3 regions of the Fervidobacterium islandicum genome follow, and region 3 is predicted to be linked to each of the others. Evidence: riboswitches for the same ligand, from Rfam matches in the RefSeq annotation. Region 3 holds a riboswitch; each other region holds the start of a gene.
The links. Region 3 has a riboswitch for cobalamin ahead of cobT (nicotinate-nucleotide--dimethylbenzimidazole phosphoribosyltransferase). Riboswitches for the same ligand answer to the same signal wherever they lie in the genome.

Region 1 (5,136 bases), 940 kb from region 3:
AAAACAATTCTCAACAAGCAAAAAGTATAGGTTGGATAATCTAAATTTGAGAACAAAAAAATGCGAATCTGTCGAATTTTCAGAGAGGTGAGCTTTGTGAAATTGTCTGAAGTCCCCGTTGGTGCAAGTACTGTTGTAAAACACGTTAGAGATTCCGATATATCTCCTAAACTTAGAGCGATAGGAATTCTACCTGGCGTGAAAGTAACTGTAATTAAGAGCGCACCAATGGGTGATCCAAGGATGTACAAGGTCTTCAATAAAATTATCAGTTTAAGACAGTCAGAAGCAGAACTTGTCGAGGTCGACTTACTCACCGATTCGGTATTTCCTCTTTCACATGCTGTTCCCGGCCAATACGTCGTTAATGAAATTGTAGGTGGATTTGGAATCCACAGGTGGCTTTCAAGAATTGGCATAACAAAAGGAACAACAGTAACGCTTTTGCCAAACAGGAAGGTTGTCACCACCCTTGGCACATTCGATATAGGTTTCGGAAAGCTATCGAAAATATTAGTCAAAGCTGTTCATCAAAATCAACAAGGCCAAGTCGATACTCGAAATGGAAATACATCCGAGTATTCTGGAAATTTAAAGAACTTGGAGGATAATACAAAGGGTGATCACAAATGATTATCACCGTGGGATTGCTTGGGAATCCAAACGTTGGAAAGACCAGTTTATTTAACAAGCTGGTTGGTGCACGTCAGTATGTAGCCAACTGGCCGGGTGTCACTGTGAGCCGAATAGAAGGTGCCACTGTTTTTGGTGACTACACACTCCATTTTGTTGACCTACCCGGGGTATATAGTTTGACGGCAACGTCTGTTGACGAGAAAGTTACACGAGATTACTTGATTTTTTCTCCTCCAAACGTGACAGTGGTTATTATAGACAGCATGAGTCCAGAGCAAGGGATATATCTGTTACTGGAAGCTGTTGAATTGGGTTTAAACGTCATTGCCGTATTTAATGCCATCGATGAAGCGAAGAAGAATGGAATAAAGATAGATAAAAACACATTGGAAACGTATTTGCGAGTTCCTGTGGTGCTCACGTCCGCTCATACGGGCGAAGGTATCGAGGAACTCAAAGAAAAAATAATAAGTGTGTTTAAAAAGCAAACAAGACCTCTAATGCTTGATTATGGAAAGGAGATCGAAGAAAAAATAAGGTCACTTGAGCAGTGTGTGACTGAACAATTCAACAAACGCTTTATGGCGGTAAAAATAATCGAAGGTGATAAATTTGCCCATGACTTTGTCAAAAAGGAATGCGCAAATGAGATTTTGAATAGCATATCGCCCGATATGAAAACCGAGATTCCTTTGGTTAAATACCAATACATTTCAAATGTTGTTCAACTGGCTATAAAGAGAAATGAAGAAGTACTTGGTGTCACGGAAGCGCTTGATCACGTTTTAACACATAAGTTTATAGGTATCCCAATATTCATATCACTTATGTATCTTGCATTTAACTTCACATTTAAAGTCTCCGAACCTCTCGTAGGTCTTCTTGAATACCTTTTCGAGAAACTGGCAAATGCCGTGGGTAGTGATACATTACTGACATCGCTAGTATCTCAAGGAATTATAAATGGAGTTGGAAGTGTCTTAGCATTTGTTCCGAGCATATTCGCACTGTTTTTCGCACTTGGTATTATGGAAGAAAGCGGTTATCTCCCACGTATAGCCTTTCTCGTTGATAGGCTCATGTACTCACTCAGACTTACGGGGAGATCATTTATGACACTTCTGTTAGGATTTGGATGTAATGTCAGCACAGTTATGGCAGCTCGCGGACTAGCGGACGAGAGAGAAAGAATAACCACAATACTGGTTTCTCCATTTATAAGCTGTAGTGCAAGAATCCCTGTTTACTTGCTGATTGTTAGCATCGCATTCCCTAACCATAAAGCTGAGGCATTCTTTGCCATATACGTTCTGAGCTTATTACTTACAGCAGTCTCTTCAAGGTTAGTGAACAAATTCATACTCAAAGGCCAGGCGGTTCCACTTGTTATGGAACTACCAAGGTACAGGTTTCCAAAACTTTCAAACGTTTTAACGTACGTCTGGAATAGAGGAAAGCACTTTTTAGAGAAAGCAGGAACGATCATCTTTGTCGCTAGTGTTGTTATTTGGGCGCTTAGTTATTTTCCAGCCAATGGAGATATAGAGAGAAGTTTTGTTGCTACAGTTGGAAAGTTCCTCCAACCTTTATTCGCTCCTTTGGGGTTCTCCTGGCAAATTGTTGCATCCCTTATCTTTGGAGGTGTTGCTAAGGAGGTTATCGTATCGTCACTTTCGCAGTTTTACCAAAATGTAGCAAATATATCAATTGATGCTGTAATAGGTGCAACGTTGATGGTGTTCGTTCTCGGTTATATGCCGTGTTTTGCAACGCTCGCTGCAATCAAAAGCGAGACAAACAGCTGGAAATACACGTTATTGGCCGTGATTTATAGCTTATCCATTTCGTACATCCTATCTCTGATAGTTTACAGCATTGGAAGGGTGATTTTATGAGAAGCCTGAATAAGATTTTAGGATTAGAGCTTTTCCTCTCACTCCTGACATTCTTAATGTACATAATAAGAGGTGATTTCATCTTTTCGCTCGTGATTTTCTCATTCACCTTGATTTTTTTGACTGCCTTTCGAGAATTTGGGAGTACGTCTTACTCTTTTAGAATAGCTCACCTTTATGTTGGTAGTGTGCTTTTCACCATAGCTGCCAGTTATGTTCTCTTGGGATATTTGATTTCATTTGTGAATCTCTTGTTTGGAGAAAGACCGAATGAATTATCACTCTCCGATATAATCCTTCTGATAACAGGAGCATACTCTTTGTTTAACGTATTCTACTTAAGAAAAGTGGGTTTGAAGCCCGGAAATAAAGCCGTTAGAAATTATTAAAGGGGTAAAGTCAGTAAAAATTGTGGTTGTTGATTTTGGATTGTTCGTGTATAATATAGGAAAAAGTCAAATAAACCTCCCTTTGCATGTTTAAGGGAAGTCCGGTGAAAATCCGGCACGGGGCCGCCACCGTGAGCGGGGACGAAACCTGCAGAAAGCCACTGGCTCAGTTGGAGCTGGGAAGGTGCAGGGAGTAGGATGATCCGTGAGTCGGGAGACCTGGCATGCAGAGGAAGGTTGCCATCCACCACGTAGCCTGGGGATGGCGATAAATTTTTGCAAAGAGGGAGGGTGTCTTAGTATGGTGAAGCTTTTGGATTCAGGTTCTTTCAGGAAAGTTGTACTGGCTGTCGTGCTTCTTGCGTCGGTCCTGTCACTTGCGATCGCTGTTGTTGATGACGCTGGAAGGATCGTAAACATTCCGATGCCACCAAGGAGGGTTGTCTCCGCTGCACCAAGCGCAACAAGATACTTACAAGCACTCGGATTAGAAAATCGCATTATAGGTGTCACCGCTTGGGATAGTTATCAGAAGGCAGAAAACATCGGTAATATGGTCCCTCTCAACATTGAAAAGATCTACTCGTTAAGGCCTGATCTCGTTATAATGTTCGGTGGTTTTCAGTTTCCTGAAGTAGAAAAGTTAGAAAAAGCAAAGTTGACAGCTTACGTTCTCAATGCAAACACATTGACCGATATAATAAAGGCTGTTGGACAGTTGGGAGCGATCTTCAACGTTAAAGAGAAAGCCGATAAGCTTGTAAATCAGCTCCGGCAAAAGATGACCGAGATGGGACAAAAAACTTCGAAAATCCCATTGGAAAAAAGACCCACGGTATTTTTCACAATAACTGTTCCAGATGACAAGGTAAAAGAATTGTGGACCGCAGGAACCGGTTCCTATATGAACGAACTAATCGTTATCGCCGGTGGACGAAATATCGCGGCACCTTACAGCGGAAACAATGGATGGTTATCGGTAAGCTGGGAATGGCTCGTAAAAGAAGATCCGGATATCATAATTATTGGCGCATACGGAGATCCAAAGCAAGTTGAACAGGCTGTAAAAAACCATTCAATAATGAAAAGCTTGAAAGCTGTAAAAACTGGGAAAGTCTTTATTGTTGATGGCAGTGAAGTAAGCCAAGCTGCTCCGCATCTTTTCGATTATCTTGAAGTATTCTACAACTTCTTCTACGGAGGTAAGTAATTCTTGCAAAAGCTGATTCGCTGGTTAAAATCGACAGGGAGGTATCTGCTCCCTGTCATTTTTGTTATCGTTTTTTTATTAAACTTATCCTTTGGAACAGTTTACGTAAGTCCGATAAGGTTATTCAAACTAATCGGCGAAGAAACTTCCGAAAGGTACTTAATTTTCAACCTAAGATTGCCGAGAGTTCTCATGGCTACCTTGACAGGCATAGCTCTTTCCTTGGTCGGTAACATATTCCAAGCTATCATGAAAAACCCTCTTGTTGATCCTTATCTTATTGGCACTTCAGCAGGCGCAAGCTTTGGAGCTCTTCTGGCTATATATTTCATTGTGAACTCAATAGCACATGTCAGCATTCCAACGATGAGCTTTATCTTCGCCCTGGTTGCATCTACACTTTCCATTGTTTTAGCAAAAAAAGGAAGCGTCGTTCCAACAGTTCACCTTGTCTTGAGCGGTGTGCTTGTTAGCACATTGTTTTCTGCTGGAAGTATGTTGCTTTTAAACATAGCAAACAAGACACTTGTGAGCGGACATGTATGGCTTTATGGAACATTTTCTGGAATAACGTTTCATGATTTGATAGTACCTTCGATTTCTCTTGGAGTACTTGTACTGCTTTCATTTGCATTGAGCACACGTTTAGATGTGATGACCCTTGGTGAGAAAGAAGCAAAAAGTTTGGGAATCAACGTAGAAGCATTAAAATGGCTCTTCTATCTACTTGGCTCATTTGTTACTGCAGCCTTTGTTTCCAAAACAGGAATCATCGGTTTTGTCGGGCTTATAGTCCCACATATGGCACGTATTGTAGCAGGACCGAAACACAGTAAGAACTTATTGGCCACCATACTCATAGGTGGTATGCTTATGTCCGTCTGTGACACGCTGGCAAGGACGTTACTGAATCCTGTTGAAATACCTGTAGGTATCATCACAGCACTAATAGGTGCTCCGTTCATGTTCTTCTTGCTCAAGTTTAAGAACGGCAGTTTAAAATAGA
Region 2 (5,136 bases), 850 kb from region 3:
GATAGAAGTTCAACCACTACAATGGCCCAACTTCCTTGATGCAACGCAAAACGGAGAAATTCCAGTTTCGATAAACGCGTGGCAGGCAGATTATCCAGATCCGGACAACTTCATTTTCACGCACTATCACAGCTCAGGAGACTATGCGGACAGGCAAGGTGATGCGTTTAAGAAATTTGTTAGCACACCAAGAAAAGAACTCGGTGGAAAAAGCCTTGATGAACTCATAAAAGAGGCAGCAACGCAGACGGATCCACAGTCGCGTGGAAAGTTGTACACACAAATCCAAAAGTTCGTAATTGATAACTGCATCAGTGTTCCACTATATCAACCAACGGCAACATACGTATTCCGTACTTGGGTAAAAGGTTGGAGCTATAACCCGATGAGACCTGGAAACGATTTCTATTCGTTGTATAAACAACAATAAGCCTTGTTACAAAACAAATGGGGCACCGAAAGGTGCCCTTTTTTGATTCATAAAGATAAAAAATTCGGACTTTTCGGTTTTAAGACACAAACTAAAGCATGAATGGAATGAATAGCAAGCAGAGGTAAATCCTGTCGTGGACATAGCGCATTAAAACAAAAAAATCCCCTCGAATGACTCTCGAGGGGTATAAAACCAAGAAAGAGGAATGCCAAACCTTGGGAAGGGATGTAGTTAAATTATCTCTTTAAAACCTTCACCGTAAACCTGTCTTGCTTCGTTCACCAAGAAAAAGGCCCTTGGATCAATTCTTCTTATAGCGTTGACAAGCTCGTGGAGTTCTCTTCGCTTAAGAACAACAAGCAAAGCTATCCTTTCTTTATTCGTGTATCCCCCTTTAGCTTCGAAAACTGTGCATCCCCGTTCAAGTTCTGACGTTACGAAATTTTTGATTTCTTCATGTTTATCTGAGATAATCCACACATTTACCGAAAGTTCAAGACCTTTCAAAACAAAGTCTATCGTTGTTCCATTAACTATGATCGCCAAGATAGAATAAAGTCCAGTATCGATGTTGTACACTAATCCTGCAGAGATGCCTATTGCAAAATCGATGAAAAGTATCGACAGACCAAATGGAGCACCAAAGAATTTGTTTAGGATTTTGGCGATGATATCGGTCCCACCGGTTGATGCGTTCTGTGAAAACGCTATCGCCATACCGATGGCTGTCAAAATATCTCCGAAGAAGACCGCAAGAATTACTTCCTCACCGTGGTATTTGTATATTGGAACAATTCTGTCGAATAAATCTATCAGAAAGTTTAGCAAGAACGTGCAGTAGATAGTTTTGAAGCTGAAATCAAATCCGATGATTAAGAATGCAACTAAAAAAAGCACAGCATTAACGATGTACATCCAAATACCGACGGAAAGCGGCAACAATTTGTTAAGCACAATGGCAAGCCCAGACGCCCCTCCGGCGGCTATGTTGTGAGGAATCAAGAATATAACAAGTCCAAGAGCTGTCAGCAACACTCCCAGCGAAGAGAGTAAATACTCTTTAATCAATTCTTCCAAGCGTTTAGTACTTCCCACGGGAACTTCACCACCCGAACACCGAGATTTTTCAAATAGTTCTCTTTAAAAGAAATCTTACCCCTGTCGCCTTCTATAATCGCACCCGCATGTCCCATTCTCTTACCTTCCGGTGCGTGCCTTCCTGCAAAGAATGCCACTATGTTTTTAGGTTCAAAACCTATTTTCAAAGCATGTTCAACACCCCTTATCTCGTCTTCCCCACCAATTTCTCCAATAAGCAGTACCTTATCGTAACCCATCGATTTCAGCACTTCGAACGCTTCGGCAACATTTGTACCAACTATGGGATCCCCACCCAACCCAAGTGCGATTGAGACACCTGGACCTTCGGAAAGGTGCTTTGCTGTTTCATACATCAAAGTTCCACTGCGGGAAATGATGGCAACTGAACCTGGTGCAAAGTACTTTTCTGGCATTATTCCGACTTTGAACCTTTCTTTAGGATGAATTACACCAGGACAGTTTGGACCTATAAGAATTACTCCTTTGCTCTTTGCTATACTAACCATCCTTATTGAATCATGAATCGGAACGTGTTCGGTGATTACAACGATCTTTTTCACCCCGTTTTCAACAGCATCGTTGAAAGCTTCAAGTACGTACTGGGCAGGAACGAAAAATATTGCTGTGTCAATATGGTCAGGAAATTGCGAGAGGCTTTGGTAAACTCTTACCTTTTCAATTTCTCTTACTAACCGATTCTTACTCACAACACAGTTAACCTTTGTGCCGTATTCAATCATCTTTTTTAAATGAAAACTACCGTACCTTCCAGTCCCACCGTACACACAAACTCTGTCATTTGCTGAGAACATGGACCATCCCACCTTTTCTTAAACTCTCGATGAGTTCTTTCATATCGCTCACAGTTGGGATGTTATATCCTTCAAGCATTTTCCTTGCGAGCAATTCGTTGTTACCGGAAAGCCTGATAAGTAAAGTAAAATCAGGATTTTGCTTCTTAAAATTTATAATTCCCTTGGCTATTTCAACACAATCAGTAATTCCACCGAATATGTTAAGAACGGCACAATTCGTAATTTCCTTAACTTTATTCAAAGCGTTGTAAACACTCTCAGCAGTTGCTCCACCACCTATGTCACAGAAATTCGCTGGTCTAAATCCATGCTCAACGAGGGCATCAAGTGTCGCCATTACAATCCCAGCACCGCAACCGATAACACCAACACCACCTTCGTGTAATTTGACAAACGAACTTTCCGGCATCTCTTCATCTAACCATAGCTGTCTGAACAGAGCACTATCGTCTACGTGGAATACGGCATCAAGCGCTATAAATTCACCATCCTTTACAACGAACGGATTAATCTCAAGAAGCGTTAAATCGTATCTTACGAATACATCTTTCAACTTGAGAATCAGCTTTCTTAACTCCGCAGGGAAATCCTCTGGATTGTTGCTTTTTATAATCCTATCTGGATACTTTTGCGAATATTCTTCTACATCTATCCCGCCTTCCGGTGCAAAAACGATAACGATATCTCTGATGTTCCTATCGATTGAAATAGAAAGGTACATTTCTTTTTCGTGCGGGATAAATTCTTCCACGAGAACCCCATAAGGTCTTTCCCCTTTGATTTCCATCTGGGAGATTTTGACAATTTCTTCGAAAGACTCTTCTAAGTTTTTGACGATTTTAACTCCACCAGCTTTCATGCGCCCACCGACGAGTACCTGCGCTTTCAAAACCTGTGGAAATCCAAGCAGGGAAAGTCTTTCAGAAAAGCCACTCAAGTTTTCTAAGATATCTTCCCTTGTTATCAAAACACCGCTTGGTATCCTGACGCCTTCCGCTTTCAGAACCCGTTTTGCCAAATACTCGTGCACCTTCATCTCATCAACCTCCCCTTTAAAAATTCAAAGAAAAATTCCCCCAAAAATCTGCGGTTTTTGGGGTGCCCATCCCTTAAAGGCAGGTCTCCCGACTCGTGTATCATCCTACTCCCTGCGCCTTCCCAGCTTTGCAGCCAGTGGCATATTGCAGGTTTCGTCCACACTCACGGTGGCCCGACCGTCCCGGATTTTCACCGGAGTTCCCTTTTAAGCTTACGCACCTTTAAGGGTAGGGGATATTCATTTTTCAACTATATCATAATTGAAAACACACTCTGTTTCAAGAAAGAAAAAATCGTCCAAAGTTATCTGCATGGTTAATTAGATATACCTTTCACCTTTTTTCTTCATTATACACCTTTTTGCTAACTTTCGATTTCTGAAAAATTTCGTGTAAAATTCATATCTGTACAAAGTCTACTCTTTTATGATATAATAAGTTAAACCTAATTTACTTTAGGAGGTGGGCGAATGAAGAGCTTAGGGGAGGTTTTGATACAACGAGGTCCATTTTCCGAGATAGTTATTGGTAATTCTGCAATTGTTCGGGCAATGCTTGAAAGTGGTGTTAAAGTGGTCACCTCGTATCCTGGCTCTCCCACGCCAGAAATAGCGGAAGCGATCAATTCTATACCTAAAGACAAAAATCCTCTTTACTTTGAATTTTCAACAAACGAGAAAGTAGCACTCGAATTGGCATTTGGAGCGGCGGTGAATGGATATACATCGTGCGTGTTCTTTAAAAGTGTAGGAATGAACGTTGTTGCGGATTCGTTTGTCCAGCTCAGTATGATGGAAATTCCCGGCGGGATGGTAATTGTAACCGGCGATGATCCAGGAGCGAACAGTTCACAAAACGAACAGGACAACAGGCACTACGCAAGGCTCTCATACACACCTATCTTCGAACCGAAGGATGCGCAGGAAGTCTATGAGATGTTCAAAAAGGCTGTGGAATACTCAAGAAAGCTGCGTTCTCCCGTTGTTCTTCGCTTGACAACCCACACCGCACACTTTAAACAGAAGGTCAGTTTTGGAGTTTACGAACCATCCCCAACTGGTGAACCTCTCTTCGATCCAAACGCCAACGGACCTTACATCCCAATAGCGCAGAACGTACCTGTAATGAAAAGAAGGGCACTTGAGAAACTCCTAAGGTGGCAGGAGATATCTGAAAATTACGCTTTCTTGCAAGGTAATGGGAGCGACGTTGGTATCATAACCGCTGGGCTTCCTTATCTTTCGTTACTGGATGTTCTTGGTGAAAGCGCAAAGAAGGTTGATATATTAAGGCTGGGAATGGTTTACCCACTCCCCAGAAAAGCGATTTCGGAATTTCTCAGAAAGCACAAGGTAGTGAAAATCCTTGAAGAACTCGATAATTTTATAGAAGAAAAGGTGAAAGCCATCGCCTATGAGGAAAGAATTGACGTCGAGATAGTTGGGAAAACCGATATTGAGGACTGGATAGGTGAATACACGCCTGAGAAGGTTTACTCTGTTATGTCCAAATTCTCACCTGAGCTGGTAAGGAAAGTTGAAAAGCCAGTAAAGTTCGTTCGTGTTGTCAACCGCCCACCTCAGCTTTGTCCAGGCTGCGGTCACAGGCCGGTCTTTTACGTTTTATCGAAACTTTTAAGGGAGAAGGATATTTCTGTGGCGGATATAGGTTGTCATACGCTGGGATTTTTGGAGCCGTACAAGGTTGGTCAAATCCTGCTGTCCATGGGGCATTCAACCGGTACTGCTTC
Region 3 (5,136 bases):
GAATTTCCGTTAGTCGTTGTTTCTGCGGAATTTGACAGAATAAAACCAAAGAGTTTTAGCCAAGAAATACACAATAGTTTGAAAAAGGGAGTGCATATAACCATTCCAGACTCAGGTCATGCGGTCGTTGTCGAAAAGCCAAAGGAAATTGGATGGCTGATTAGGAACTTTGCCTTTGATTTCTGGAAATAGCCTCCTGGCAAATTAGAGAATGGTAGCTTTTTGGAGGGGTGGCAGTGAAAAACGTGTTTAGCTTGATTTTGTTAGTTTTTTTCCTTCCGAATTTGGTTCTATTTGCGCATGCACCTATTGTTTCAAATCTTTCGGGTTCAAACATGGCTGAAGCTATTCCGATAAAGAATATCGATATATCTCAGGTTTTATACAAAGTCTTCAAGGAAGACAACTCTTTTCTCTGGATGACATTTGAAGGCAAGGGAGGAGACGAGTTATACTTCCAAGTAGGCACTCCTAAAGAGGATAAGTACATACAGCTAAGACCAGCTGTCGTAATAATAGGTCCGGGGTTTCCAAAAGTTGATGGTTTGCCATTTGAAATTCCAGCGGAAATGGGAGCAGTTGTTTGCAAATCTAAGGAATCACCAACAGCCTTTTATGAGCCTGTAACCGATACAAATTCGTGGATACATTTAACAAAGAGGATAACTTTGCCGCAGACTGGAAGGTACTATTTGGTGGCGTTTTTTCCACCAGATGGGAAAGCTGGAAATCTATTTGTTGCTGTTGGTACAAAAGAACGATTCACGATGGAGGATATAATTAACGTTTTCAAAATCCTGCCAGAAATAAGAGCTTTCTACGGACTTTCAGGTTTGCCAACATGGATGAATGTTGTTTTGGGAATTTCAATATTCGGATTAGTGATTTTGTTGACCTCTATATTCAGGTGAATGGAGAGTTGATTCATTCTAAGAAAAGAGGGCCGTAAAGGTCTTTTACCAGGTCTTTTAATAGCAATTGTATGTCCTCGCCTTTTTTCTTAAACACCTTCTTTAAGTCAGGATTTATTTCGTTGTTTGGATTTTCCCAAGGTCTGAAACCGCTGTATTTCCTGTATTCACCAGAAATCCAAAGGTACCTGTGCAGATCAAAAACAGAAGTTTTGAAATCAAGCGAGTTCAAAAGCATGTAGAAATCATGGTAGAAATCGCTGTACGTGGCGTATTTCTTGTTGCCCTTAATTTCTTCATGCACATGGTATCCAACCATGCGGGCTATAACGGAATTGTAAATTGGGAACTTTTCGCTTAAGAAAGTATGTGCCAAAACTGAAGTGAAGCTGATGTAGTGCTTTTCCTTCCCTTCGTCACCGTTGTTTTTCAAGACAACAACGGACAATTTGTCTACAAATTCAGGTTCAATAACAATGCCATCTTGTGCGATAAGTTCTGAAATATGATGCGCGACATCGTATACTCGAAAGATATTTGTGTTGTAAAGTGAGTTCACAACCGCAACCTTAACAAGTACAGATTGGACGGTAAAGTCTGGGAAAGTGTTTCTCACCTTCTTTAGTGCTTTTTCAATATTCTGAAGTTCACTGGCTAACTCGTACACCTTAACAGCTGATTCGACCTGTTCTTTAAAAATTTTAATCATCCAACCACCTCTGGAGTGTTTCTGGAGTGTTTTCAGATTCTACTACAATTCTACAATAAGCAGTCTCATTTTGTGCTACCGGACTGAGTATAAAAAACGGGGCTTTTCACAAGCCCCGTTTTAATGTTAGCATTTTGTTCACTTTATTATCTCTTCCCAAGCTTTGTTGTAGAGATCAATGTATTCTCCTATGTAATCTATTATTTCGCAATTTTCTAGTTGATTCAGTGTGTAGAGTGGTTCTACTTGTTGATATTTTGCAGCATCTGTTATAGGAGATGGGATCATTAAATAATCGGAGATTTTTGCAGCAATTTCCGGTCTTAAGATGAAGTCGATAAACTTGTACGCAAGTTCTTTATTCTTGGCATCTTTTAATATAACCATATTATCGATCCAGAGTGTTCCGCCTTCTTTAGGAACGAAGAATTCGAAATTCTCCCGTTCCTCTTCGGGGATGAGCTGGAAGACGTTTTCTGGATAGCCGTGCACGACCCAGAATTCGCCATTTACAACACCTTGCGCATACGTAGTTGCATCGAACTTTACGATGTTTTCTTTCCATTTAAGTATCACTTGTTTAGCTTTTTCTATCTCTTCTGGATTTGTCGTGTTTACAGAATAGCCGAGGTATTTCAACGCTGCTCCGAAGACCTCACGCATATCATCAAGAAGCGTCATCTTGCCTTTTAAATCCGAACGTTCGTATATGCTCCAGGATTTTTCGTAGTCTTTGAGATATTTCTTATTAACTATTAAGCCAGTAGTTCCCATCATGTAAGGCACGGAATACTCGTGGTTTGGATCGTACGTTGTTTTCGCTAATACAAGCGGGTCAATGTTCTTGAAGTTTGGGACTTTGTTCAAGTCGAGCTTTTCTAACAGCCCTTCGTTTATCATCATCTTCACGTGATCACCAGAAGGAAAGACGATATCGTACCCAGTTCCGCCCGCTTTGATTTTTGCGAACATCTCTTCGTTCGAAGCGTAGGTGTCGTAGATGATCTTGCAGTTGTACTCCTTTTCAAATTGTTCAATTACTTCTTCTGGAATGTAATCCGCCCAATTGTAAATGCGAAGTGTGGACTGTTTATTACACGAGCCCAAGAGAGTAATCAAAAGCAAAAATAACACTCCTACGAGTACTAAATCAAATACACGTTTTAGAGCCTTCATCTCCACCTCAACCTCCTTTTTTCTGTAATAATGCTTCACTTTTCAATTATAACACGAAGTACTTTCAAGTATAACTTATCATTCATCCTTCCCGATGATAAAAGAGAGATTTTTCTTGTTTTTTGGACAACATATGATGAAAAAAGAACTTTGTCTTTCCACATATATGTGATAGAATAATAAAAATGAAAAATGAATAGATTCAGCCTGCATGATGCCGGGAACTTCGGTGAAAGTCCGAGGCTGCCCAGCAACCGTGAGTGGGGACGAAATTCGCATCTATGCCACTGGCCGTTTGGCTGGGAAGGCGCGAAGAGTAGGACGATCCACAAGCCGGGAGACCGATCTTGCAGGTATGCAATTCCCAATGACTCGGGTCATTTGGGAAGCTTTTTGTTTATTCTTAAGAAAAAAGGGGGACTTGCGTTATGGATGTTAGTATCAGAGAACAGATTATTTCACGTTTAAACAACCTCACAAAACCTGTTGGAAGTCTTGGTTATTTGGAAGAAATCGCTTTGAAGATGGGGATTATCCAAAACAAAGTCATTCCGGACCTGCCTAAAGATAAGCGTGTTTACGTCTTTGCTTCGGATCATGGGGTAGTTCAAAACGGCGTTTCCGCATATCCAAAAGAGGTTACCTATCAGATGGTTCTCAATTTCCTAAACGGTGGTGCGGCGATAAACGTCTTTGGAAGACACGTAGGAGCGGATGTTTACGTAGTCGATGCGGGTGTGGATGGAGATTTTGACATCGCTCACCCGAAATTCATAAACGCAAAAGTTGGATACGGCACAGCGGATTTCACAAAAGGACCAGCAATGACGATAGAACAAGCAAATACTAGCTTGGAACTCGGGCGAAAGATAGCACGAAACGCAATTAAGGAAGGTGCTGATCTGCTTGTGGTAGGTGATATGGGGATAGGGAATACTACCACCGCCACCGCAATCGCTGCTGCTTTCGGTTTTTCGATTGATGAAATTCTCGATATTGGCACTCCTCTTGACAGTGAAGGTTTAGAAAGAAAAAAACAAGCGGTAGTAAGAGCTTTGGAAGTTAATAATCCAAAAAAAGAAGATCCAATCGATATCCTTCACAAAGTCGGAGGATTTTGCATGGGTGAGATGGCTGGTTTCATTCTCGAAGCTACAGAGCACAAGATCCCTGTGATTGTGGACGGTTTTCCCACAACGGCAGGCTTGCTAATTGCATGGAAGATGAACCCAAAAGTGACTGGTTTTGTCTTCGCTGGCCACAAATCGATGGTAAAGGGGCACAAAATATTGCTCGATGAAATGGGACTCAGGCCTATACTCGACCTTGATATGAGGCTTGGCGAGGGAACTGGGGCCGCACTCTCCATCTTTCTAATCGAGGCTGCTATCAAGATGATAAGAGAGATGGCAACATTTGAGAGTGCAGGTGTTTCTAAAGGTAGTGATAACATTTGATACTCGTTACAGGTGGAATTAAGTCAGGCAAAAGTACAGTTGCATTGAATAAAGCTTTAAAATACCAAACCCGTGCGTTTTTGGCAACGGGTGTACCGTTCGATGAGGAGATGAAAGAGCGTATAAGAAGACACCAAGAGGAAAGAAGAAACCTTTTTGATACGTACGAAGAGCCCGTGGAAGTAAGTCGAGTCTTGCGAACAATAGACGGAAGGTACGACGTTGTTGTCTTTGAGTGCCTCACAACTTACCTCGGTAACCTTTACTATTACGAAGTGAACGTACAAGAGCACCTTGGGAAATTCATTGAAACTCTCGCTTCCATGAGAACGGAAGTTATTATTGTTACGAACGAAGTTGGCTGGGGAATAATACCGGAAAACAAATTAGCCAGGGAATTTGCGGAAACACTCGGCAAAACGAATGCAAAGTTAGCTAAACTTGCAAGCGAAGTTTACCTTGTTGTGGCCGGGATAGAAATCAGAATTAAGTAAAAAATCTGCCTACAGGAGATGGGCTCGTGCATACAAATTTGGAAAAACAACTTATCGGTACAACATCGTGGATAATACCGGGTACCTACTACGAAAATGTCGAATACATAACTCGCAACTTCAGAACAATTCAGTTTGTCGAATTACTCGTCTACACTTGGGACGAAGATACGTTCAATTTGCTTGAAAAAGAGAAAGACTATCTCTTTGAGATCGCAAGGCAAACGGGTATAAAATACACCGCACATCTGCCAACTGATTCACTTTCGAATGTTTTCGAAGCTTTCAAATACCTCGAAAACAACTTTGAAATCGAAAACTACGTCGTGCATCCTTTTGAAGAATTTGACACTGGGGATTTTGAAAGCAAAGAACTCCAATTATTGTTA

Region 1: another riboswitch for cobalamin. It lies ahead of NA23_RS03900 (ABC transporter substrate-binding protein); the one in region 3 lies ahead of cobT (nicotinate-nucleotide--dimethylbenzimidazole phosphoribosyltransferase).
Region 2: another riboswitch for cobalamin. It lies ahead of NA23_RS01825 (ATP-grasp domain-containing protein); the one in region 3 lies ahead of cobT (nicotinate-nucleotide--dimethylbenzimidazole phosphoribosyltransferase).

The regions. Positions count from the first base shown of each region.
Region 1 covers NZ_CP014334.2:827,504-832,639, forward strand. The annotation lists gene NA23_RS03880 (hypothetical protein) at 1-44, shown strand, start outside; gene NA23_RS03885 (FeoA family protein) at 97-633, shown strand; gene feoB (ferrous iron transport protein B) at 630-2,531, shown strand; gene NA23_RS03895 (hypothetical protein) at 2,528-2,920, shown strand; cobalamin riboswitch at 2,991-3,161, shown strand; gene NA23_RS03900 (ABC transporter substrate-binding protein) at 3,222-4,130, shown strand; gene NA23_RS03905 (FecCD family ABC transporter permease) at 4,134-5,135, shown strand.
Region 2 covers NZ_CP014334.2:388,078-393,213, reverse strand. The annotation lists partial or broken gene NA23_RS01840 (ABC transporter substrate-binding protein) at 1-430, shown strand, start outside; gene NA23_RS01835 (YitT family protein) at 665-1,510, opposite strand; gene NA23_RS01830 (succinate--CoA ligase subunit alpha) at 1,498-2,346, opposite strand; gene NA23_RS01825 (ATP-grasp domain-containing protein) at 2,330-3,385, opposite strand; cobalamin riboswitch at 3,447-3,625, opposite strand; gene NA23_RS01820 (thiamine pyrophosphate-dependent enzyme) at 3,857-5,136, shown strand, end outside.
Region 3 covers NZ_CP014334.2:1,771,704-1,776,839, forward strand. The annotation lists gene NA23_RS08520 (alpha/beta fold hydrolase) at 1-192, shown strand, start outside; gene NA23_RS08525 (hypothetical protein) at 237-911, shown strand; gene NA23_RS08530 (hypothetical protein) at 925-1,620, opposite strand; gene NA23_RS08535 (extracellular solute-binding protein) at 1,759-2,796, opposite strand; cobalamin riboswitch at 2,992-3,160, shown strand; gene cobT (nicotinate-nucleotide--dimethylbenzimidazole phosphoribosyltransferase) at 3,225-4,253, shown strand; gene NA23_RS08545 (bifunctional adenosylcobinamide kinase/adenosylcobinamide-phosphate guanylyltransferase) at 4,250-4,747, shown strand; gene cbiR (cobamide remodeling phosphodiesterase CbiR) at 4,774-5,136, shown strand, end outside.